2 linked regions of the Acuticoccus sp. I52.16.1 genome follow. The protein of the gene in region 2 binds, or shares a complex with, the protein of the main gene of each other region. Links are inferred from orthologs where the notes say so. Each region holds a gene or a part of one and is shown on either strand. Other genes may lie near its edges.

Evidence for each region.
Region 1: the proteins of trxA (region 2) and trxB are in contact, whole or in part, in a crystal structure (PDB 1F6M), measured with the Escherichia coli proteins. The link is inferred for Acuticoccus sp. I52.16.1 from one-to-one orthologs.

What each region holds. Positions count from the first base shown.
Region 1 is NZ_CP094828.1:3,964,415-3,976,152, reverse strand. Bases 2,946-5,900 are described here. They hold trxB (thioredoxin-disulfide reductase), read left to right. Parts: upstream 2,946-3,908; coding sequence 3,909-4,892; downstream 4,893-5,900. Other genes in these bases: MRB58_RS17865 (DUF1624 domain-containing protein), read left to right, coding at 5,829-5,900; MRB58_RS17870 (LysR family transcriptional regulator), read left to right, coding at 4,934-5,827; MRB58_RS17880 (ELM1/GtrOC1 family putative glycosyltransferase), read left to right, coding at 2,946-3,854. Also shown: MRB58_RS17895 (phasin), read right to left, coding at 26-523; MRB58_RS17890 (PAS domain-containing protein), read left to right, coding at 836-2,269; MRB58_RS17885 (Lrp/AsnC family transcriptional regulator), read right to left, coding at 2,302-2,799; more of MRB58_RS17880, read left to right, coding at 2,850-2,945; more of MRB58_RS17865, read left to right, coding at 5,901-6,587; MRB58_RS17860 (hypothetical protein), read left to right, coding at 6,798-7,019; excinuclease ABC subunit UvrB, read left to right, coding at 7,109-9,970; MRB58_RS17850 (ATP-dependent Clp protease adaptor ClpS), read left to right, coding at 10,066-10,380; MRB58_RS17845 (hypothetical protein), read left to right, coding at 10,624-10,989; DNA repair protein RecO, read right to left, coding at 11,000-11,738.
Region 2 is NZ_CP094828.1:1,551,142-1,562,599, forward strand. Bases 2,625-5,299 are described here. They hold trxA (thioredoxin TrxA), read left to right. Parts: upstream 2,625-3,639; coding sequence 3,640-3,960; downstream 3,961-5,299. Other genes in these bases: addA (double-strand break repair helicase AddA), read left to right, coding at 2,625-3,581; grpE (nucleotide exchange factor GrpE), read left to right, coding at 3,970-4,632; MRB58_RS07045 (capsular biosynthesis protein), read left to right, coding at 4,719-5,299. Outside these bases: MRB58_RS07025 (PD-(D/E)XK nuclease family protein), read left to right, coding at 1-222; more of addA, read left to right, coding at 219-2,624; more of MRB58_RS07045, read left to right, coding at 5,300-5,900; MRB58_RS07050 (adenosine kinase), read left to right, coding at 5,970-6,968; MRB58_RS07055 (TraB/GumN family protein), read left to right, coding at 7,006-8,055; MRB58_RS07060 (molybdenum cofactor biosynthesis protein MoaE), read right to left, coding at 8,122-8,592; moaD (molybdopterin converting factor subunit 1), read right to left, coding at 8,597-8,848; pgsA (CDP-diacylglycerol--glycerol-3-phosphate 3-phosphatidyltransferase), read right to left, coding at 8,838-9,395; MRB58_RS07075 (DUF2244 domain-containing protein), read right to left, coding at 9,506-9,982; MRB58_RS07080 (ABC transporter permease), read left to right, coding at 10,166-11,458. UniProt on the Escherichia coli protein: Participates in various redox reactions through the reversible oxidation of its active center dithiol to a disulfide and catalyzes dithiol-disulfide exchange reactions.

The sequences.
Region 1 (11,738 bases), 2.4 Mb from region 2 along the record:
GTGCGACGCCGTCGACGCGTGAGAATTACGCGTTGAACTTGTGCGTCGCGCGCTCCCAGGCTTCCTTCATCGGGCCCGAGGTCTCGGAGGCGAGCTTCTGCGCGGTCTCCTGCATCTCACGGGCCTGCGAGGCGAAAGCCTCGAACTGCTCACGCGCGAACTTGGTCTGCAGCTCGACGGCCTCCGACACGGTCTTGGCGCCGGCAACTTCCTTCGCGAAAGCGAAGACGCGATCGGTGTTGGCCTGGGCCTGATCGATCAGCTTCAGGTTCAGCTCGGTGAACGACTTCCGAGCGGTTTCGTAGGTATCTTCCATCATGTCAGTCGCCTCCTCTGCGGCGTTGCGGGCATTTTCATACATCTGGCGGGCCGTGGAGATGCCTTGCTCAGCCATCTCACGGACCATCTTGGGGGCATCGTACCCCGGAAGGGCAGACGCGAACTGGTCGGTCGCCTGATCGGCAGCCTTGAACGCCTCGTTCGCGATGGTATCCGGGGTCGGAATGTTTTCGTTGATCGACATTTTGACCTCCTGCACGGGATCGCGGTGAAGCGCCGCGGCCGTCTGGCCGCAGCCTTTTCGCCGCTGCCAACCCCTATGTAGCGCACCGATTGTGCAGTGCAACATTTTTTTTGCGACCGCTCAGAACGCAGGCGTTCGCTGCGTGAAAATGTGACACCTTTACCTGGGGATAACCGAATTCACCGCTTCCGCCCCCGGTATGCGTTGCAGCCGGATTAACTCGATGGCAGCAAGCTCCCTCGCACGATGAACGATCAATCCGAGGATAAGGGAGACGGCATGGAGGCGGACGCACCGATTGATGTCGGCCGAATGTCACGACCCGAAGCCGACGCGTTCCGGTACATCGCCAAGGCGCTCGGCGCGGAGTTCGCCGGCGACATGCCGGACGAGTTCGACCCCAGCCCCCTCGCCCGCCTGTCCACCGACGTGCTGCTCAACCGTTGGGACAAGCCGAAAGGCTCGATGCTCGACGTCGCGCCGGTCGACGCGAAGGCGCGCGACCTCTTGGAGCGGATGCCGGTCGCCGCGCTGGTGATCGTCAACGACGACGTCGCCTTCATCAATCGCGCCGCGGTGGTCCTGTTCGGCTACACCTCCGCCAACATCCTGGAGGCGGCGGGCGGAATGGGCGCGCTCTTCGCCGGCGGCGGGCCGGGGCGGCCGGGGGGGATGCCGCTGCGCACCGCCGGCGGGCGGACCTTCGGCGCACGCGTCACCATGGCGACGATCGAGTGGAGCGGCGAACGGGCGATGCTGCTGACCGCGATGCCCGACGAGATGCACGTCGCCGAGGTCCCCGCGACGACATGCGCGCCCGGGCGCGACCTCCTGATGGAGGTGCTCGACGCCAACCCCGCCCCCATCGCGCTCGTGACCCGCGGCGGCCATATCGAGCTGTGCAACCGCGCCTTCGACGCGCTGGCGCCGTTGCAGGCCAAGGCGCGGCTGGAGGACCGGCTCACCGCGGCCGACCTCGAGCACGTGTTCGACGTGATGAGCCTGTCCTTCCTGCTGGCGGACGGGCAGGCGCGCACCACGAAGGCGGTGGCGATCGGGTCCGCGCGCTACACCGTCAGCGTCGGCGCGCTGCGCGACGGGCAGCTCTCCGTCCTGGTCTTCCACAAGCAGCTCACCGCCGACGACGTGCTGCCGATGTTCCCGCCCGTGCCCGGCGAAGGCCGCGCGGAGACGATGCCCGAGGCCGCCACCCCCTTCACCGCGCCGGACCCCGCCTGGGTGCCCGACCTCGCCCTGCGCGATTTCGACGCGGACGCGCGCGCCAACGACGATGGCGCCCCCGAGCCGCAGGCCGCCGCCGAGGACGACGCCATCGCCGGCACGCCGCTGTTCCGCGCCGTGTGCGACGTGCGCCGCCTGGTGCGGGACGCCGCCTTCCTCGTCGTAACGGAAGAGGACGAAGCCGTCGCGACGCCTGCCGCGCCGGCGGCGGTCGCCGAGGTGAATCTTCTTCGGATGGTTCTGCTGACGCTGGCGATGCGCGGCGACGCGCACGCGGTGCTGACCCTGCGGCGCGACGGTGAGCGCATCCTCATCGACGTCCCGGCCGCGCCGACGCGGGCGCTGGAACGGGTGGCCGAGTCGGACCGTGTGGCCGAGGCGGCGATCGCCGCGGAGCGTGAGGTGACGGTGCGGATGGACGGCCGCGTCACGATCGCACCGCTGGAACTGCCCGAGGACATGGCGGCCCCGCCGGCGGCGGCGATCATCGACTTCGCCCGCTGACGCTCGACGCGTCGACCCTCCTCGCGCGTCGGCTAGACGGCGACGGGGTCGGCCACTTCCTGCCCCGGCATCGGTACGCGGGGCTCGGATTTCGACTGGCGGATCGTCAGAGACGTGCGCACGCTCTCCACGTTTTCGGCGGAGGTCAGCGTCTCGATGATGAAGTTCTGGAACGAACGCAGCGTCTCGGTGATGCAGAAGAGGACGAAATCGACCTCCCCCGACACCATCCAGGCGTCGCGCACGATCGGCCAGGCACGCAGCTGCTCCTCGAACTTCAGGAGTTCGGCTTCGGTCTGGTTCTTCAGGCCGACGAAGGCGAAGGCGGTCAGGTCGTACCCGAGCTCCTTCTCATCGATCAGGGTGCGATACCCGGTGATGATCCCGTTTTGCTCGAGAGCACGGACGCGGCGTAGACAGGGCGGCGCGGAGATACCGGCGCGGCGCGCCAGCTCCACGTTGGTCATGCGCCCGTTGCTCTGCAACGCGGCTAGGATCTTCCAATCTACGGTGTCGAGGCGAACTTTCATGGCGGACGCGCGTGTTCTCGCTCTAATTCAAGCGTCAAAGGGGTGAGGACTTGGATCCTTCAGGTCGTAGCTCAACCCGCCCTTCGCAAGAATATTGTACACAACGTGATCACCCTGAACCTCCCTGCTGCCTCATCGTTTCGGCACAGGGCAAGATCGGGCATCACCGACAGGCAGTCGCCATCGCACGGCGTTTGTCACTTCCATATAGTGCGCTCGTTGCCGAAGAGTTCCCTCTGCCGCCTCGGTTGGCGCCAGAAATCGTTCTCGTCATTGCGGCCGGGCGACAGAGTCTGAGCCCCGCGCGGGCGATCTCGCACCTTTGCGCGCCGCGCCCGTTCGTCCTCGCGCTGCAACCCGTCCTGTGGCGCCCGCGCGACTTCGACATGATCTGGGCGCCGCGTCACGACCGGCGCCGGGTCGACGCCCTGCTCCCGCCCCGGTTCGAGACGCTGACCGCCCCCTCGGCCGTCACCGCCGAGGATCTGGCGCGAGGGTCGGCGGCGCTGCGCCCCTTGCTGCCGGCGCGTCCGGGCGGCGTCGTCGGCGTGCTCGTCGGCGGGACGGCGGCGCGCCAGCGCTTCGAGCCGGCGGACGCCGCCGCGTTCGGCCGCGCGCTCGCCGCCTTCGCCGCGCGGCACGACTGCGTCCTCGCCGTCGGCACCTCGCGCCGGACCGGCCCCGCCGCGACCGCCGCTCTCACCGACGCGCTGGCCGCCACCCCTCATCATTTGGTCGCGAGTGACGCGCCGGAAAGCGCCGTGTCCTACGCTGGAATCCTCGCCCTGGCGGACGCGTTCATCGTCACCGCCGACTCCGTCGCGATGCTGAGCGACGCGGCGACGACCGGCAAACCGATCCTCGGATGGCGAATCGGTCGTGGAAAAGCCCGATTCGAATCCTTTTATTCCAGTTTGATCGAGTACGGTGCGATGCGCTGGTTTGATGGGGATTTTCCCCGTTGGTCCTATATTCCATTGGACGCCGCCGGTGCCATCGCCGACGCGTTGCGCCCCCGGTTGGGGTTGTCCAATGTTGCAGCGCAGCACAAATAGCAGCACAAATAGAGGTGCAGCGAGCAGCGATCCCTCGCGAAAGGCATACGTTCGATGAGCGATACCGAGCAGAACATCGTCAGGACCAAGCTTCTGATCATCGGCTCCGGCCCGGCCGGCTATACCGCCGCCATCTATGCCGCGCGTGCCATGCTCGAACCCGTGCTCGTGGCCGGCATCCAGCCGGGCGGGCAGATGACCATCACCACCGACGTGGAAAATTATCCGGGCTTCGCCGACGTCATCCAGGGCCCCTGGCTGATGGAGCAGATGCGCGAGCAGGCCGAGCACGTCGGCACCAGGATGATGTACGATCACCTGACGGCCGCCGACCTCTCCCAGCGCCCGTTCCGCTTCGAGGCCGACAGCGGCAAGATCTACGTCGCCGATGCGGTGATCCTCGCCACCGGCGCGCAGGCCAAGTGGCTGGGCCTTCCCACCGAGGAGCAGTTCAAGGGCTACGGCGTCTCCGCCTGCGCCACGTGCGACGGTTTCTTCTACCGGGGCAAGAACGTCCTCGTGGTGGGCGGCGGCAACACGGCCGTGGAAGAGGCGCTCTACCTCACCCACCATGCCGACAAGGTGACCCTCGTTCATCGCAGAGACACGTTGCGCGCGGAAAAGATCCTGCAGGATCGGCTGTTCGCGCATCCGAAGATCGAGGTGGTGTGGAACGCCGAGATCGCCGAGGTGACCGGCGACCACGATCCGCTCGGCGTCACCGGCGCGCGGCTTCGCGACACGGTGACCGGCGAGGAGAAAGAGGTGAAGACGGACGGCGTCTTCGTCGCCATCGGGCACGCCCCGGCGACGGAGCTGATCGCCGACCAGCTCCGGCTCCGCCCGTCCGGGTATGTTTGGACGGCGCCGGACTCCGCGGCGACCTCGGTCGAAGGCGTGTTCGCCGCCGGGGACGTGACGGACGAGACCTTCCGCCAGGCGGTCACCGCCGCGGGGATGGGATGCATGGCCGCGCTGGAAGCGGAGCGGTGGCTCGCCGCCAATCCGGCGCGGGCGAACGAAACACTCGCGGCCTGAGGCCGCACGCCCCCGAGAGCGGGCCTTGAAGGCAAGACGAGATGGACTGGGATAAGCTGAGGGTTTTCCACTCTGCCGCGCGCAAAGGTAGTTTCACGCACGCCGGCGAGGAACTCGGCATCAGCCAGTCGGCCGTCAGCCGTCAGGTACATGCGCTCGAGCAACAGGTCGGCGTGGCGCTGTTTCATCGCCACGCCCGCGGCCTCCTGCTGACGGAACAGGGCGAGAAGCTCTTCCGTACCACGTCGGGCATCGCTCGCGAGTTGCAGGCGGTCGAGGGTGCGCTGGTCGATTCGCGCGACCGGCCGCGCGGCGTGCTGCGCGTCACCACCACGATGGGCCTCGGCACCACGTGGCTGTCGTCGCGCATCGGCGACTTCGTGGAGACCTACCCCGAAGTCCAGCTCCTGATGATCTTCGACGACAACGAGCTCGACATCGGCATGCGCGAGGCGGACATCGCCATCCGCTGGCGCCAGCCGACGCAGCCCGACCTGGTGCAGCGCCGCCTCTTCACCGTGCATTTCCACGTCTACGCTTCGCACGAGTACATCGCCAAGTTCGGCTCTCCGGGCACGCTCGAGGAACTCGACGGGCACCGCCTCGTCACCTTCGGCCCCAACCCGCCCGCCTATCTGCGCGATCTCAACTGGCTGGAGATCGCCGGGCGCTCGGCGGACGACCCGCGCCAATCGGCGGTGCGCATCTCCAACATGCCGGCCATGAAGCACGCGATCGCCGGTGGCGCCGGCATCGGCGTCCTGCCCGACTTCATCGTCGAGACCGACGCCGACAGCCTGGTGCGGCTCGATCTCGGCGCCGAGGCGCCGACCTACGACCTCTACTTCGTCTACGCCGAGGAGCTGCGCTCGTCGGCCCGCGTGCAGGCGTTCCGCGATTTCATCGTCGAGAAGGCCGAGAGGTGGCGGTACTGACGTGAGCGACGGGCGGCCCGCCCTCGCGGCCGACGGCGACGCGCCCACCGCGTCCCCGCGGCGGCGCATCCTGTGGCTCGACGCGGCGCGCGGCGTCGCGATCGTCGCCATGGTGATCTACCACGGCTCGTTCGACCTCATGTTCTTCGGCCATGTCGACTGGCCGGTGACCACCAGCCCGCTGTGGCGCGGCTTCGCGGCCGGCATCGCGTCCACCTTCCTCTTCCTCGTCGGCGTCAGCCTCGTCGCGGCGCATGCGCGCGGCATCCGCTGGCGTCCCTTCCTCACGCGGCTCGCCTGGGTGGCGGGCGGCGCGGCAGTCGTCACCCTCGGGACGGCCTATGCGATGCCGGTGCCGATCTACTTCGGCATCCTGCACGCCATCGCCCTCTTCAGCCTCCTGGCGCTCCCCTTCGTGCGGGCGCCGGTCGCCCTCACCGCGGCGGTGGCGCTCGCCGTCTTCGCCCTCCCGCACGTGTGGCGCGACGCCGTCTTCGAGGCGCCGTGGGCCTACCCGCTCGGCCTCGCCCCGCAGATGCCGATCACCTTCGACTACGAGCCCGTCTTCCCCTGGTTCGCGGTGACGCTGCTGGGCGTCATCGTCGGCCGCGTGGTCCGGCTGGTGCCCGGCCGGGGGCGCGCCGGGCCGGTCTGGGAGGCGATCGCGGTGCTGGGGCGGTGGAGTTTCCCCATATACCTGCTGCACCAGCCGGTGCTGTTCGGCATTTTCATGGGCCTTGCGATGTTGAGCAACGGCTGAGGCTCTGTTCATCCGAGGTTGGCCCGGCCTAGCCTAGGATGGTGTGAGATCGCAGCCTCGGAGATGCCTCGACCCATGGTGCCGCACCGCGTACCGCCTCGCGTCGCACTGGCCTTGCTCATGGCGACCCTGGCGACCCTGGCGGCCCCGTCGTCGACCGCGGCGCCCGCCCCGCCACGGCTCGCGCCGCCGCCGGCGGGATGGGAACACGTGCAGGGTTACTGCGGGCGGCAGAACTTCGTCTGCCAGCGCCGGTTCGGCCAGGGGGACCGCTACCGCTCGTGCATGGCGCGGCGCGGCTGCGCGGTGGGCGGGGGCGGCGGCGGCAGCCAGGGCGGCAACCGCTGCGAGTCGCGCGCTCGCTTCTGCGGCCGCCGGTTCCAGAATGGCTCCCCCCAATTCAACCGCTGCCTGCGCCGCGGCGGCTGCTGAACCCGGCAACGGTCGAGACCGCGGCGGCCTCCATTGGAGGACCGCGCCGGGTGTGCCATATGGTGCTGATGGCGCAACGGACCGGACCCATGGAACGCACGCCCAAGTCACGCGACAGCGGCAAGATCGAGAGCTGGGCGAGCGACGTCGAGAACGACGCCTTCCTCGTCGGCGACGACGCGCCGGCCGACGCCCCGACCGACGCGCCCAAGGCCGCCCCGGCGGCGGCGCCGAAGAAGGCGCCCCGCAAGACTAAGGACAAAGCCGCCGCCGCCAAGGCCGAGGAGAAGCCCAAGCGCGGCAAGGGGAACGCGGCCTCGGGCCGTACCTCGCGCGGGACGTCCATGGGCGGCAAGGCCACGGCACGCGAACGGGCCGCCTCCGGTCTCAACCCCGTCGCCGGGCTCGACGTCGGCCTGGAGGAGGCGGAGGCGCTGCCCGAGAGCGGCGCCACGGCCACCGTCGCCGCGCTCGAAAGCCTCATCCAGCAGGGCCGGCCGGAGTTCCGCGCCGGCGAATGGACCCCCCACCGCCCGCCCCGGCCGGACAAATCGGAGGGCGGCGTCCCGCTGGCGCTCGTCTCGGAATACGAGCCGAAGGGCGATCAGCCGCAGGCAATCTCCGAGCTGGTCGCGGGATTGCAGCAGGACGAGAAGACGCAGGTCCTCCTCGGCGTCACCGGTTCCGGGAAGACCTACACAATGGCCAAGGTGATCGAGGCGCAGCAGCGCCCGGCGCTGATCCTGGCGCCCAACAAGACGCTGGCGGCCCAGCTCTACGGCGAGTTCAAGAGCTTCTTCCCGAACAACGCGGTCGAATACTTCGTCTCCTATTACGACTACTACCAGCCCGAGGCGTACGTCCCGCGGACCGACACCTATATCGAGAAGGAATCCTCGATCAACGAGCAGATCGACCGGATGCGCCACGCCGCGACCCGCGCCCTCCTGGAGCGGGACGACGTCATCATCGTGGCGTCGGTGTCGTGCATCTACGGTATCGGCTCGGTCGAGACCTATACGGCGATGACCTTCTCCATCCAGGTCGGCGAGCGGCTCGACCAGCGCCAGCTCCTGGCCGACCTGGTGGCGCTGCAATACAAGCGGTCCGACGCGAACTTCATCCGCGGCACCTTCCGCGTGCGCGGCGACACGGTCGAGATCTTCCCGGCGCACTACGAGGACCGCGCCTGGCGCGTCTCCCTCTTCGGCGACGAGGTGGAATCGATCACCGAGTTCGATCCGCTGACGGGCAAGAAGTCCGAAGAGATGGAGTTGGTGAAGGTCTACGCCAACTCGCACTACGTCACCCCGCGGCCGACGTTGCAGCAGGCGATGAAGTCCATCAAGGAGGAGCTGAGGCACCGCCTGGTGGAGCTGAACAACGCCGGCCGCCTCTTGGAGGCGCAGCGCCTGGAACAGCGCACCCGGTTCGACCTCGAGATGCTGGAAGCGACCGGCGTGTGCAACGGCATCGAGAATTATTCGCGCTACCTCACCGGCCGCAAGCCGGGCGAGCCGCCCCCCACCCTGTTCGAATATCTGCCCGACAACGCGCTCGTCTTCCTCGACGAGAGCCACGTGACGGTGCCGCAGATCGGCGCCATGTACAAAGGCGACTTCCGCCGCAAGGCGACGCTCGCCGAGTACGGCTTCCGCCTGCCGTCGTGCATGGACAACCGCCCGCTGCGCTTCGAGGAGTGGGACATGATGCGCCCGCAGTCGGTCGCGGTGTCGGCCACGCCCGGCGGCTGGGAGATGGAGGAGGCCGGCGGCGTCTTCGTCGAGCAGGTCATCCGCCCGACGGGGCTGATCGACCCGCCGGTCGAGATCCGCCCGGCCAGGCACCAGGTCGACGACGTGTTGGGCGAGATCCGCGAGGTGGCGGACAAGGGCTACCGCACGCTCGTCACCACGCTGACCAAGCGCATGTCCGAGGACCTGACCGAGTACCTGCACGACAACGGCGTGCGGGTCCGCTACATGCACTCCGACATCGACACCATCGAGCGCATCGAGATTATTCGCGACCTCCGGCTTGGCACTTTCGACGTCTTGGTCGGCATCAACCTGCTGCGCGAGGGGCTGGATATTCCCGAGTGCGGTCTCGTGGCGATCCTCGACGCCGACAAGGAAGGGTTCCTGCGCTCGGAAACCTCGCTGATCCAGACGATCGGCCGTGCGGCGCGCAACGTCGACGGCAAGGTGATCCTCTACGCCGACCATATGACCGGCTCGATGGAACGCGCGATCAACGAGACCAACCGTCGCCGCGAGAAGCAGCTCGCCTACAACGAAGAGCACGGGATCACGCCCGAATCGGTCAAGCGCTCGATCGGCGACATCCTGGACAGCCTCTACGAGCGCGACCACGTGCGCGTCGACAAGGGGATGGCCGACGCCGCGCCCGGCATCGGCCACAACATGCAAGTCACGGTGGAGGACCTGGAGCGGCGCATGCGCGAGGCGGCGGCCAACCTAGAGTTCGAGGAGGCGGCCCGCCTGCGCGACGAGATCCAGCGCATGCAGAAGACCGAGCTGATGCTCTCGGAGGACCCGATGGCGCGCCAGCGCGACGTCGAGCTGTCGGCAGGCCGATACTCCGGCGAGCGCGACTACAACGCCTCGGCGACGCTGAAGACCCGCGCCAAGAAGCCGGGCCTCGACGACATGGGCCCCGGCACCGACCGCGGCCGCCTCCGCCGCGCCCCGCCGACGGACGGCGTCGAGGACGAGCGCGACCTGCCCCCGACGCGCGCGCGCAAGAACAACCTCGACGAGATGACGGTGAAGCGGACGGAGAAGTACAAGGCCAAGACGCCGCCGCAGAAGCCGGAGGACGACCCCGGTATCGTCGTGCGGCACAAGATCGGCATCGGCAGCCACGAGGACCCGGCCGACGAGAAGAAGCGCGCCCGGCGCAAACGCAAGACCGGCCGCCCCGGCAACTGACGCCCGGCACCCGAGCATGGCCGGCGCGCCCCGAGCGCGCTGGACTGGCCGGCAGCGGCGCCCTAAGTAACGGAAACTTCGGGACGGAGGCGCCGATGACCACGGACACCACCGCGACCCCAGAGCTGAAGACCGCGACCAAGCCCAAAGCCGAGCGACCGAAGCTGCACAAGGTGCTGCTTCTGAACGACGACTATACGCCGCGCGAGTTCGTCGTGCGGGTGCTGAAGGCAGTGTTCCGGATCGGCGGGGAAACGGCCCACACCATCATGATGACCGCCCACCAGAAAGGCGCGTGCGTCGTCAGCGTCTACCCGGCGCAGGTCGCCGAGACCAAGGCGAACGAGGCCAACGCCATGGCCCAGGATGCCGGCCACCCGCTCCAGTTCACGACCGAGCCTGAGGAGTAGGCCGAGCCTGCCGCCCCGCTCCGCGCGATCACATCCCAGTGCACGGGCGTGACAGCCACGCCGAAAATCTGAATTATATCAGAATTCTGACCATTCTCTGCGGCGGGGTTCGCACGCCGTGTCCCGCCGGAGCGGCAAACCGGCCCCGGGTGTGATCTCGCACACAGGGTGCGGGGGCCTGACGGGTCCATCTCCTGGTTGTGCCGGTGCTCACACCGGTCTGACACGTCCAAGGAGAGCGACATGACGATCAAAGCGACAGTTCTTTCGGCCCTCGTGGGTCTGGCCGCCGTCTCCGGCGCCAACGCCACCGGGCTCGCCCCGCTCGCGGCGCTGGACACGGCGAGCGGGATCATCGAGGTCCGCGGCAACGGCGGTGGCGGCGGCCAGGGTGGCGGCCAGGGCGGACAGGGCGGCAGCCACGGCTTCGGCGAGCGCGTCATGCCGCGCCAGACCTACGTGCGCGGCGGCTCCGACCTGCAGCGCCGCACCTACCGCCACCCCAACGAGTGCTACAAGAAGCGCATCCGCGTGTGGAGCAGCCGCATCGACGGCTGGCTCTACAGCACCAAGGAGGTCTGCTACGACGCGCGCGTGCGCAGCTACTGAACGCGCGCCGTCAGCGCCCGGCCGCGTCCTCCCGTGCCACCGCCTTCACCACGGCGCGCACGAAACGCTCGCGCGGCTCGGGCAGCGGCTTCCCCGCGAGCCCGGCGACGTGGGTCGCCAGGAAGTGCCCCGTCATGCGGAAGCCGTCGGCGAGGGAGGCCGCGTCGCACACCGCGTCGCGGCTGAGGAAGGCCGGCAGCGGCAACAACCTGTCGGCATAGGGCGCACCGGGGCCGCGGCCGACGGCACGCCCGCTGCGCGGAGAGACGTAGACGAGATCCGCGGTGTCTCCGGTGGCGGCGCAGCGACCGAGGTCGAGCCCGTAGCCGAACTCGTCCAGCACGATCAGCTCGAAGCGCACCCCCGCCTCCCCCGCCGCCCGCGGCAGCGCGAACGCGCCGATCAGCGCGTTGGCCGCCGCATAGAGCCGCGGGTGCGGATCGCGTTCGGGAAGGAAGGCGAGCAGCGAGGCCATCGCCGCGATGCCGTAGGCACCCCAGGCGGTGTCCATCACCAGCCCGGCCCGTGCCTCGATCAGCTCCAGCGAGAGGGTGCCGAGCTGGTCTTCCAGCCGCCCGCGCCAGGTCGCCGCGACGCGATTGCCGGGCTGCACCAGGGCGCGCATCGTCTTGGATCGGGCGCCACGCACGAGGCCGGCGGCGCGCCCCTCGCCCGGCGTCAGCACTTCGACGATCTTGGAATTCTCGCCCAGCGGCCGCGTCGAGAGGATCAGCGCCTCGTCACGCCAC
Region 2 (11,458 bases):
TATGTGGCGCTCGGCGCCGGCCGCGCCCCGGTGCGCTGGGCCGAGGTGGCGGGCGAGGAGAGCGCCGCCCTTGCCGACGAGGCGCGCGCCCGCCTCACCGCGCTCCACATGCTCTACCAGAGCGAGGATCAGGGCTACCTGTCGCGCGCCCGCCCGATGCGCGACAGCGACTCCGGCGACTACGACCACCTCGCCCGCGCCGCCGAGTGGCAGAACGAATGAGCCTGCGCGTCCCCCCCGAAGCCGACGACGCGCAGCGCCGCTCGTCCGACCCTGCCGCCTCCGTCTGGGTCTCGGCCAACGCCGGGGCGGGCAAGACCTACGTCTTGTCCCAACGCGTGGTACGCCTGCTCCTCTCGGGCGTCGCGCCGCGCACCATCTTGTGCCTCACCTACACCAACGCCGCGGCGGCCGAGATGGCGCAGCGCGTCTACAATGCGCTGGCGGTGCTGGCAGCGCTGCCGGACGACCGCCTCGCCGCGCACGTCGCCAAGCTCGCGCCGGACGCCGATCCCGACGCGGCGGCGCTGCGGGCGCGCACCCTCTTCGCCGAGGCGTTGGAGACGCCCGGCGGCCTCAAAGTCCAGACGATCCACGCCTTCGCGGCGGCACTCCTACGGCGCTTCCCGCTGGAGGCCAACATCTCCGGCTCGTTCCAGGTGCTCGACGACCCGATGCGCGAGGAGCTGACCGACCGCGCCATCGCCACCGTCCTCGCCCGCGCGACGCTCGACCCCGGCGGCCCGGTCGGCGACCTCGTCGACGCGATCCTGCCGCACATCTCCGACTTCGGCCTCGCCGCGAGCCTCAAGGCCGCGCTCGGCGAACGGCGCCGGCTGATCCGCTGGCTCGGCATGGGCGCCTCGACCGAGCGGCTGACGGAGAGCCTCGGCGGCGCCCTCGCCCCGCCCCAGCCGGGCCCGCCGCTGGGCGACGACGTCTGCCGCCGCCTCGCCGACGCGCTGCGGACCGCCGGCGTCGGCAAGGCGTCGCTGGAGCGGATCGAGGCGGCACTCGGTTGCCCCGCGGACGAGCGCGACGCCCGCTGGGCCGAGATTTTCCTCACCGCCGCCGGCGAGCCGCGCAAGCTGGGCGGCATCGTGCCGAAGAAGGTGCTGGACGGCTGGCCGGAGCTGGAGACCCTCGTCGCCGCCGAGCACGCGCGGCTCGACGCCGTCGCCGATGCCGAACGCGCCGCCGCCTCCATCGCCGCCACCGTGCCGCTGATGCAGCTCGCCTTCATGGTCGAGGAGGAGCTGACCGCCGCCAAGCGCCGCCGCGGCGTGATCGACTACGACGAGCAGATCGAGACCGCGATGAACCTGGTGCGCTCCGGCACCGCCGCCGCCTGGGTGCGCTACAAGCTCGACGAGGGGATCGACCACGTGATGGTCGACGAGGCGCAGGACACCTCCCCGCCGCAGTGGCAGCTCGTCGAAGCGCTGACGGGCGAGTTCTTCGCCGGCCAGGGCGCCAAGGACGTTCACCGCACGCTCTTCGTCGTGGGTGACGAGAAGCAGTCGATCTACTCCTTCCAGGGCGCCGCACCGCAACTCTTCGGCGAGAAGCGCGGCCACTACCGTGAGGCGGCGACCGAGGCGGGGCTCACCTTCCGCGCGGTCGACCTCGCCCACTCGATGCGCTCCGCCCCGCAGGTCCTCTCGGCGGTGGACCGCGTCTTCGCGGACGGGCCTCTCGCCGCCTCGGTCGGCGCCGGCGCCGGTGCGGTGCGCCACGTCGCCGTGAAAGACGGGCCCGGCGGGGTCGACCTCTGGCCCCTCTTCTACGACGAGGAGGACGAGAAGCCCGAGGCTTGGGACGCCCCGTTCGACCAGGCCCCGGAGAACGCCGGCGTCGTCAAGCTGGTGCGTGCCATCGCCGATGCGATCGAGGACTGGACCGACCCGCGCGGCACCGGCCCCGGCGGCGCGCCCCCGGTGAAGCCGGGCGACATCATGATCCTGACGCGAAAGCGCGGCAGCTTCGTCGGCCTGATGAACCGCGAGCTGAAGCTGCGGCACATCCCCACCGCCGGCGCCGACCGGCTGACCATCACCGACCATATCGCAGTGCAGGACATGGTCGCGCTCGCCCGCGCGCTGATCTCGCGCGACGACCTCTCGCTGGCGACCGTCCTGAAAAGCCCGCTCTTCGGCCTTTCCGAGGAGGCGCTTTTCACCGTCGCCCACGGCCGGGACGGGTCGCTGATGGCAGCGCTCGCGGAGACCGCCGACCCGGCCACCCGCGCCGCGCACGCCACGCTCGCCCGCTGGCGCGGCATGGCGCGCACGCTGCGCCCGTTCGATTTCTTCTCCGCCGTGCTCGTCGGCGAGGGGCGCCGGGCCGACTTCGCCGCCCGCCTCGGCTCGGAGGCCGAAGACGCCCTCGACGCCTTCCTCGACGAGGCGCTCGCCTTCGAGGGGCGGGACGTTCCCACGCTCGAAACCTTCCTGATGCGCCTGTCGAAGACCAAGGCGGAGCTGCGCCGCGTCGCCGACGGCACGCAGAACGCGGTGCGGGTGATGACCGCGCACGGCTCCAAGGGACTGGAGGCGAAGGTCGTCTTCCTCGCCGATGTCGGCGCGCAGGCGACCAACCCCAGCCGCAGCCCGGTGGTCGCCGTCCCCTCCCCGGCACCGGGCTACGAGGACGTCCTCGTCTACGCCCCGTCCAAGCCGTACCAGAGCGCGGCGGTGCGGGCGGTGCTGGCGGAAAAATCCGCCGCCGAACTCGCCGAGCACTACCGCCTCCTGTACGTCGCGATGACGCGGGCCGAGCAGCACCTCGTCGTCTGCGGGGCCTACGGCAAGAAGAAGCCCGCCGAGGGGATGTGGCACGAGGTGGTCCAGGCCGCCCTCGGCGCCGACGCGGCGACCGCCACGATGCCGAGCGGCGAGGGTCTCGCCTGGCGCAACCCCGCCCCCGGCACCCCGCCCGAGCCGGAGGCGCCGCGCCCCGAGACCCCGCCACCGCCGAGGCCCGCGTGGCTGACCGCCCCGGCCACCATCGCGCACGCGGCGCCCGAGCCGCTGGTGCCCTCGGCCGCCGAGCACCTCGCCGCCGTGGGCGACATCGCGGTCGAGCGGCGGCCGCTCGACGCGGTCTCGTTCGGCACGATCCTGCACCGCCTGCTGGAGCGCGACGAGCCGGTCGAGGCGATGCTCGCGCGCATCGCCGAGGCGCACCCGCGGCTGGCGCCCGAAGATGCCGCCGCCATCGCCCGCGAGGCGAAGGCCGTCCACGCCCTCCCCGCCCTGTCCGGACCGGCGCGCCACGAGGTCGACGTGATGGGCGACGTCACCGTCGACGGGGCGGTGCGGCGGGCCAGCGGGCGGATCGATCGCCTGCAATTATCCCCCGGCGCGGTGTTGATTGTGGATTACAAGACCGACCGCATCGTCCCCCGCCGGCCCGCCGACGCACCGCTCGCCTACCGCCGCCAGCTCGCCATTTATGCCGCGCTGGTGCGGCAGATGCTGCCGGATCGCGCCGTTTCGACCGCCATAGTGTGGACCGCCAGCGCCACAATGATGGAGATGGACGGGGTGCTGCCCGCTGTCGGCATGGCGCCCACTGCTTGACGCTCACCCGCCCCGTCCATACGTAGGCTGACAGTCTTCAGCGACAGTTAGGTGAGTGATGTCCTCCACAGCGGTCACGGACGCGACCTTCGACAGCGACGTCATCAAGAGCGACGAGCCCGTCGTCGTCGACTTTTGGGCGGAGTGGTGCGGTCCCTGCAAAATGATCTCCCCGGCGCTCGAAGAGATTGCCGCCGAGATGGACGGCAAGGTGAAAATCGCAAAAATGAACGTGGACGAGAACCAGGACACCGTCATGAAGTACGGCATCCGCTCGATCCCCACGCTCATCATGTTCAAGAACGGCGAGCCCGCGGCCACCCAGGTGGGTGCCGCCCCGAAGGGTAAGCTCGTCGATTGGATCAAGTCCTCGATCTAAGGACCGTCAATGTCTGACGAGACGAACAAGAACCAGCACGAGGGGGACACCCTCGTGCCCGACGCCGCCGAGATCATGGGCGCCGGCGAAGCGGCGGAGTCCGCCGAGCCGACGTCGACCGCCGGCGAATACGAAGCCGCCCTCGCCGAGGCTCGCGCCGAGGCCGAGGAGCTGCGCAACCAGATGCTGCGCGCCGTCGCGGAGGCCGAGAACGTGCGCCGCCGCGCCCAGCGCGACGTGTCGGACGCCCGGCAATATGCCGTGACGAGCTTCGCCCGCGATCTCCTCAACGTGGCCGACAATTTCGCCCGCGCGATGGACACCCTGAAGGACGCCGACCTCGAGACCCTGCCGCCCGAGGTGAAGAGCGTCGTGGAGGGGATCCAGATGACCGAGCGCGAGCTGAAGTCCGTCTTCGAGCGCCACGGCATCAAGACCATCGACCCCACGGGGCAGAAGTTCGACCCCAACCAGCATCAGGCGATGTTCGAGGTCGAGAACCCCGACATCGCCTCGGGCACCGTGGTGCAGACGGTCCAGCTCGGCTCGATGATCGGCGAACGCGTGCTGCGGCCGGCGATGGTGGGCGTCTCCAAGGGCGGTCCCAAGCCCGGCCAGGTCAAGCCGGAGGCCGGTGAGGACAGCGCCGAAGCGACCGGAGACGCGGCCTGACAGGACCCACGGTCCTCCTTCTCCAGGGCCCGCTCTCACCGCTCTACCGCCAGATCGCCCGCCACCTCGAAGCCGCGGGTGCGGGCGTGCGGCGGATCAATCTGTGCCCCGGCGACCGGGCGGCGTGGGGTCTCGCCCCTGCGACGGCCTATCGCGGGCGCCCGGCGGGTTGGCCGGCCTTCGTCGGCGGCTTCATGGAGCGGCACGGCGTCACCGCCGTCCTGATGCACTCCGAGCAGCGCCCCTATCACCACGAGGCCGCCGCGGAGGCGCGCAAGCGGGGCATCGACGTCATCGTCACCGAGCTGGGATACCTCCGGCCCGACTGGATGACGCTGGAGAAGAACGGCAACTCCGTCGACAGCCTGTTTCCGACCGACCCCGCCACCATCCGCGCCCTCGCCGCCGAGGCGCCCCCGGTCGACACCGCGGTGCGTTACCCGCGGGAGGCGGGGCTCGAAACGGTCGATGACCTGAAGACCAACCTTTCCAACGTCTTCGGCTGGTTCACCTACCCGCATTATCGCCAGCACGGGCTGTACCACCCGTTCGTCGCCTACGCGCGCTTCCTGTGGCGCGAGGGGCATGTCGGCCGGCGCACCGCCGCCGCGCAGGCCGTGCGCGACCGACTGACGGCGCCCTTCTTCCTCTTCGCGATGCAGACGGACACCGACTTTCAGATCCGCACCAACTCGCAATATTCCGACACGACCGAGGCGCTGGGCGAAGTGTTCGCCTCGTTCGCCGCGCACGCCCCCGCCGGCATGCGCCTCGTCCTGAAGAAGCACCCCGGCGACCTCGGCCCCGTCGACTGGGCGGCACGGGTGCCGCAGCTCGCCGCCGCCGCCGGGATCGAGGATCGGGTGGACTTCGTGGACGGGCTCGCGATGTCGGCCTGGACGCACGACGCCGCCGGGCTCGTCACCATCAACTCCTCCGCCGGGCTCGACGGGCTCGCCGCCGGCATCCCCACCATCACCCTCTCCCCCGCGATCTACGACGTGCCGGGCCTCACCGCGCAGCAGCCGCTGGACGCCTTCTGGACCGCGCCCCAAGCGCCCGACCCGGACCTCTTCGAGGCGTTCCGCCGGGCGCTCGCCGCCAGCGTGCAGGTGCGCGGCACGATCTACTCGCGTGCCGGCACCCAGGCGGCGGCGGAGGGAATCGCGGCGCGCATCGTGGCCGGCACCGTGAACGCCCCGGACGTGGCGGACCGGACCCCGCCGCGCTACCAACGGGCCGCCGCCCTGGGCATCCGCCCGCGCTGACACACTTGAATTGAGGTTGACCGGACCGGGCGCGCCATGGTGTGCCGGGCCCGCTTTTTGGAGACATGAATGACTGACGCACGCTTTGACGTTCTCGGCATCGGGAACGCCATCTTCGACATCCTCGGCCACGTCCACGACGACGCACTGGAGAAACTCGGCGTCGCCAAGGGCTCCATGCGCCTCGTCGACGAGGCGGAGGCCCGCGCGGTGGACGCGGTGCTGACCGACTCGGTGCGCGTGTCCGGCGGCTCGGCCGGCAACACCGTCGCCGGCGTCGCCTCGCTGGGGGGCCGTGCGGCGTTCATCGGCAAGGTGGCCGACGACGCCAACGGCGAAGCGTACGTCCACGACATGCGCCATGCCGGCGTCGCCTTCACCACGCCGCCCCTCATCGGCGGCGCGCCGACGGCGACGTCCACCATCCTGGTGACGCCGGACGGCGAGCGCACGATGAACACCTTCCTCGGCGCCAGCCAGGAGCTGACCGAGGCGGACATCACCGAAGGCCTCGTCGAGGACGCGGCGATCACCTTCCTCGAGGGCTACCTGTTCGACCCGCCGGCCGCGATGGCCGCCTTCCGCCTGGCCGCCAGCCGGGCCACCGCCGCCGGTCGCATCGCCGCGCTGACCCTGTCGGACTCGTTCTGCGTCGAGCGCCACCGCGACGACTTCATGACGCTGCTGAAGAGCGGCGACGTGGGCCTCTGCTTCGCCAACGCGGCCGAGGTGAAGTCCCTGTTCCAGACCGACGACCTCGACGCCGCGGCCGCCGAACTCGGCAAGCTGGTGCCGACCGCGGTCGTCACGATGAGCGAGAAGGGCGCGCGCGTCATCACCGATGGCGAGGCGGCGGACGTGCCGGCCGACCCGGTGAAGGTGGTTGATCTCACCGGCGCGGGCGACCTCTTCGCCGGCGGCTTCATGCTGGGCCATGCCCGCGGCCTTGCCCCGGCGGACTGCGCCCGTCTCGGTGCGATTTGCGCGGCGGAGGTGATCTCTCATTTCGGCGCCCGTCCGCAGACGACGCTGGCCGACCTTGCCAAGACGGCCGGCTTCACGTTCTGATCGTCTCCGTGTCCGATTGGGCGGACGAGGCAAGCCGTTGAAGATCGTAGCGCGTTGGTTCGTCGCCGCCTCCGTGGTGGCGACGCTCGGGACGGCGGCAACCGGGGCGACGGCCGACTGCGGTCCGTCTCCCGGCCCCGACGCCATGCTGATCGCCGAGCCGACCGCCGCCGCGGCCATCGCCGAGGCGCGTGCCGGCATGCCCAACGCGGAGGGCCGGCTGTGGCGCGTCGAGACCGAGCCGCCATCCTACCTGGTCGGCACCTTCCACCTCGCAGCCGGCGGCATCGCTCAGCCGGGCGAGACGCTCACCGCGCTCGTGACCCGCGCCTCGGGCCTCTACCTGGAGCTCGAAAGCTCCACCATGACCGAAGAGCTGGCACGGTGGAGTGCCAACCCCAAGAACATCTTCCGCAGCGGTGACAGCAGTTTCACCGACGCCATGAGCCCCGCCGAACGCGAGCACGCGGAGGAGGTGCTCGCCGGGTACGGGATGCCGCTCGTCGTCGCCGAGCAGATGCGCCCGCTGATCCTCGTCGGCCTGCTCAGCCTCCCGCCCTGCGCCCTCGCCGAGGCCGACGCGCCCGGGCTCGACGAGGAACTGGAGCGCATCGCCGTGGAGGCCGACGTCGAGGTCTCGGGGCTGGAGACGGTGGCCGAGCAGATCGACGCGCTGGAGGGTCAGCCGGAGGTCATGGACCAGATCCTGCGCATGACGCTGTCGCTGGGTGCGGACGACAGGGCGATGTGGTTCACCAACATCGCCCTCTACCGTACCCGGCATATCGGTGCGATCTGGACGATGGGTCTGCGGGAGATGGCCGCCCTCGTCGGCGAGGACGAGGCGGAGAGGATCGGCGACGTCTTCTGGGAGGCGATGGTGGCGCGGCGCAACCGCACGATGCTGCAACGGATGCTGCCGGGCCTGCGTGAAGGCGGCAAGGTCGTCGCCGTCGGCGCGCTGCACCTGCCGGGGGAGGACGGTCTCGTCGCCCTCCTGCGCGAGGCGGGGCTCAGGGTGACCCGCGTCGCCAGCGATCCGCACACGCCGGCCCCGCCCCGCCTGGGGCTGGAGGATCCGGACTGAGCAGGGGCTCCGTGCGCGCTCGCGTTCCGCTAGCGTCTACCTACGGCCGCCTCGCCGCGCAGGGCCTCAGGCGGTGACCGTCGGCCTCGCCCACCGGTCGCGCGCGGCATCGTCGGCCTCCTTGGCCTCGATCCATGCGCCGACCGTCCCGTCGAGGAGGTGCTCGCGCTTCCAGAACGGCGCGTCGGTCTTCAGGAAGTCCATCACGAAGCGGACGGCGTCGAACGCGGCGTCACGATGGACCGACCCCGCGGCGACGAGCACGATCGGCTCGCCCACCTTCACCATGCCGGTGCGATGCACCACCAGGAGGTCGAACAGCTCCCAGCGCGCGTGCGCCTCGTCCATGATGCGGCCGATCTCGGCCTCCGCCATGCCGGGATAATGTTCCAGCTCCAACGCCACGAGCCGGCCCTTCTCGCCGCGGCATTTGCCGACGAAAGCGGCCATCGCGCCGGTATCGTCGCACGGCGCGAGCTCGGCGAACCAGGCCTTCGGGTCGAGCGGATCGTCGAGGATGGTGACGTGCGCGCGCATCGGCTCAGCCGCCGGTCATCGGCGGAAACAGCGCCACCTCGCGCGCCCCCGCGACGGGCGTATCGTGCGTGACGTGCCGCTGGTCGACGGCAACGCGGATGAAGCGATCCTGCTCGAGCGCGTGCGCGTAGCCCTCGCCCCGGCTCTTCAGCCACAGGATCAGGTCGCCGGCGGTGGCCACCTCCTGCGGCACCACGATGTCCTCTTCCGGCACGCCGATCCGCTCGCGCACCCATGCGAAGTACTTAAGCTTCATGACTCCCCCAGTTGTGGCGCGTGCCCCAGACGTACTGGGCGCCGCTGACCACCGTCATGACGGTCGCGACCCACAAGATGGCGAGTCCGGCCCAGTTCGCAATAACCGGAAAGGGAACCAGCGGCGCGGCGATGAGGACGGCGAGGGCGACGAGCTGCACCGTGGTCTTCCATTTGGCCAGCATCGAGGCCGGGACGACCACCTCCTTGCTGGCCAGATGCTCGCGCAGTCCGGCGATCGCGGTCTCGCGCGTGAGGATCAACGCGGCGGCCAGCGCATGGACGCCGTGGATCGATCCCTCCGCGCAGAGCATCAGCAACGTCACGCTGACGAGCATCTTGTCGGCGATGGAATCGAGCATCCGGCCGAAGGCGGTGGTCTGATTCAGCGTGCGGGCGAGGTAGCCGTCGAGCCAGTCGGTCGCCGCGGCGAGGACGAAGAGCGTCAGCGCCAGGCCCCGGTGAGGACCGAAGGGCCAGGCCAGCGTCACCGCGACCGCCAGGACGGCGATGCAGCGGAACCAGGTCAGGAGCGTTGGTAAATTCATAGGTTTTTCTAGGACAGTTCCGCGCCTCGGTCCAAGCCCAACGCGGTGTACGCTTCGGCGGTTGCGTCGCGGACCGTCCGGCCGGGCGGTCCTGCCGGTCCGGGCGTGCCTCAGCCTCGGCCGCGGCTGCGGCTGATCGCATCGGACAGCGCGCTGGCGAAGCTGGCCCGGTCCGCCGGATTGAGGAAGGCGCCGATGACGACGGCGCGACCGTGCGAGCCGATCTCGAGGTTGACGACGTCCTCGTCGCGCCGGACGACGGCGAGGCGGGCCCATGCGGTCTGGAAGCGGTGCTCACGGACGCGGCCGGCGGGGGAGACCTTGCGGATCAGCACCTCGCTCGGGGTGACGGTGATCTCCTCGAACTGGCGGCCGGAGCGGTAGGAGAGCTTGAAGGCGCCCCAGACGAGGAGGATGTCCGCCACGGCGAAGAGGGAGACCGGCCACGCGCCGATCGCCCAGGTGCGCAGCGCCGCGAACCCCATTGCGCCCGCGACCACCGCCATCAGAACGAGATAGCCGCGGCGGGTGAGCGACCGGTGCGGGAAGAGGACCGCGTGGAAGGGTTCTGCCTCGGCGATGGACATGCGCCCACTATAGCGCCCGCCGGCCGGCGCGACGATGCCCCCGTCGCGCCGCGACGCGCGGCCGGCAAGCCTCGCCCAGCGGCGGTGCGCGGTCGCGATCGGTTGATTTTTCCGCCGCGGCACCCGAACTAGGCTCGCCGACGCGGCGTGCGCCGCGTGCAGATCATGGCCAGGTGGGATGGAATGAGGCGCCGCGACTATGACGGGCGGGACGCGGCGCCGCGGCGCCCCCGGCCGGCCGGCGGCGGGGGGCCGGCGGCCGCGGCGGGCGTCGCCGTCAAGCTCGTCATCGCCGTGCCGGTGGGCGCCGGGCTCGTCGGCGTGCTTCTGCCGGCATTCGGCTACCTGCCGCCCATCGGCGCCGACCAGCCTGGGCTCGCCGCGTTCGCCGCCCTCGCCGCCCGCCCCGGCCTCGCCCATTCGGCGGCGCTGTCGGTCGGGACGGCACTGGCGGCGACCCTCGTCTCGCTGGCGGCCACGGCGTCGATCCTGGCGGCGACGTTCGGCACGCGGGCGATGGCGGTCACGGATCGGCTGCTGGCGCCGCTCTTGTCGGTGCCGCATGCGGCCGCGGCGCTCGGGTTCGTGCTGCTGTTCGCGCCCTCCGGCCTGGTCCTGCGGCTCCTGTCGCCGTGGGCCACCGGGCTGCGGGTCCCGCCCGATATCGCGCTGGTGCAAGACCCGTGGGGGATCGCCCTCACCGTGGCCCTCGTCATGAAGGAGACGCCCTTTCTGGTGCTGATGGCCCTCGCCGCGCTGGGACAGATCGAAGCGCGGCCCCGCGTCGCCATGGCGCGGGCGCTCGGCTACGGGCGGATGGCGGCGTTCCTGCACGGGGTGTGGCCGCTGGTCTACCGGCAGATCAAGCTGCCGGTGCTGGCCGTGCTCGCCTTCTGCGTCTCGGTGGTCGACGTGGCGATGATCCTGGGGCCGACGCGCCCGCCCCCCCTCGCCGTGCGCCTCCTCACCGAGCTCCACGCGGCCGACATCGACGCCTGGCTCGTCGGCAGTGCCGGCGCGGTGCTGCTGCTGGGGCTGATGGGCGCCCTGGTCCTCGCCTGGCTCGCGCTGGAGCGCGCCGCGGGGTGGGCGCTGGCCCGGCTGCGCGACGGCGGCTGGCGCGCCCGGCGCGACCGGCTGGCCCGTATCGCCGCCATGGCCTTCGCCGCGGCATTGACCGGCACGATGGCGCTCGCGGTGGTCGGCCTGTGCGTGCAGTCGGTCGCCGGCTACTGGCCGTTTCCGCAGGTGCTGCCCGCCAACGTCAGCGCCGCGTCCTGGGTCGAGCGCCTGCCGGGCGTGCTCGACACGCTGGCGACCACGCTCGGCATCGCCATCGGCGCGACGGCGCTGTCGCTGCCGCTGGCGGTGGCGCTGCTGGCGAGCGGCGTGCGCGTGGGCGGGCTGATCTACCTGCCGCTGATCGTGCCGCAAGTCGCTTTCCTGTTCGGTCTGGCGACGCTCGTCATCGCCATG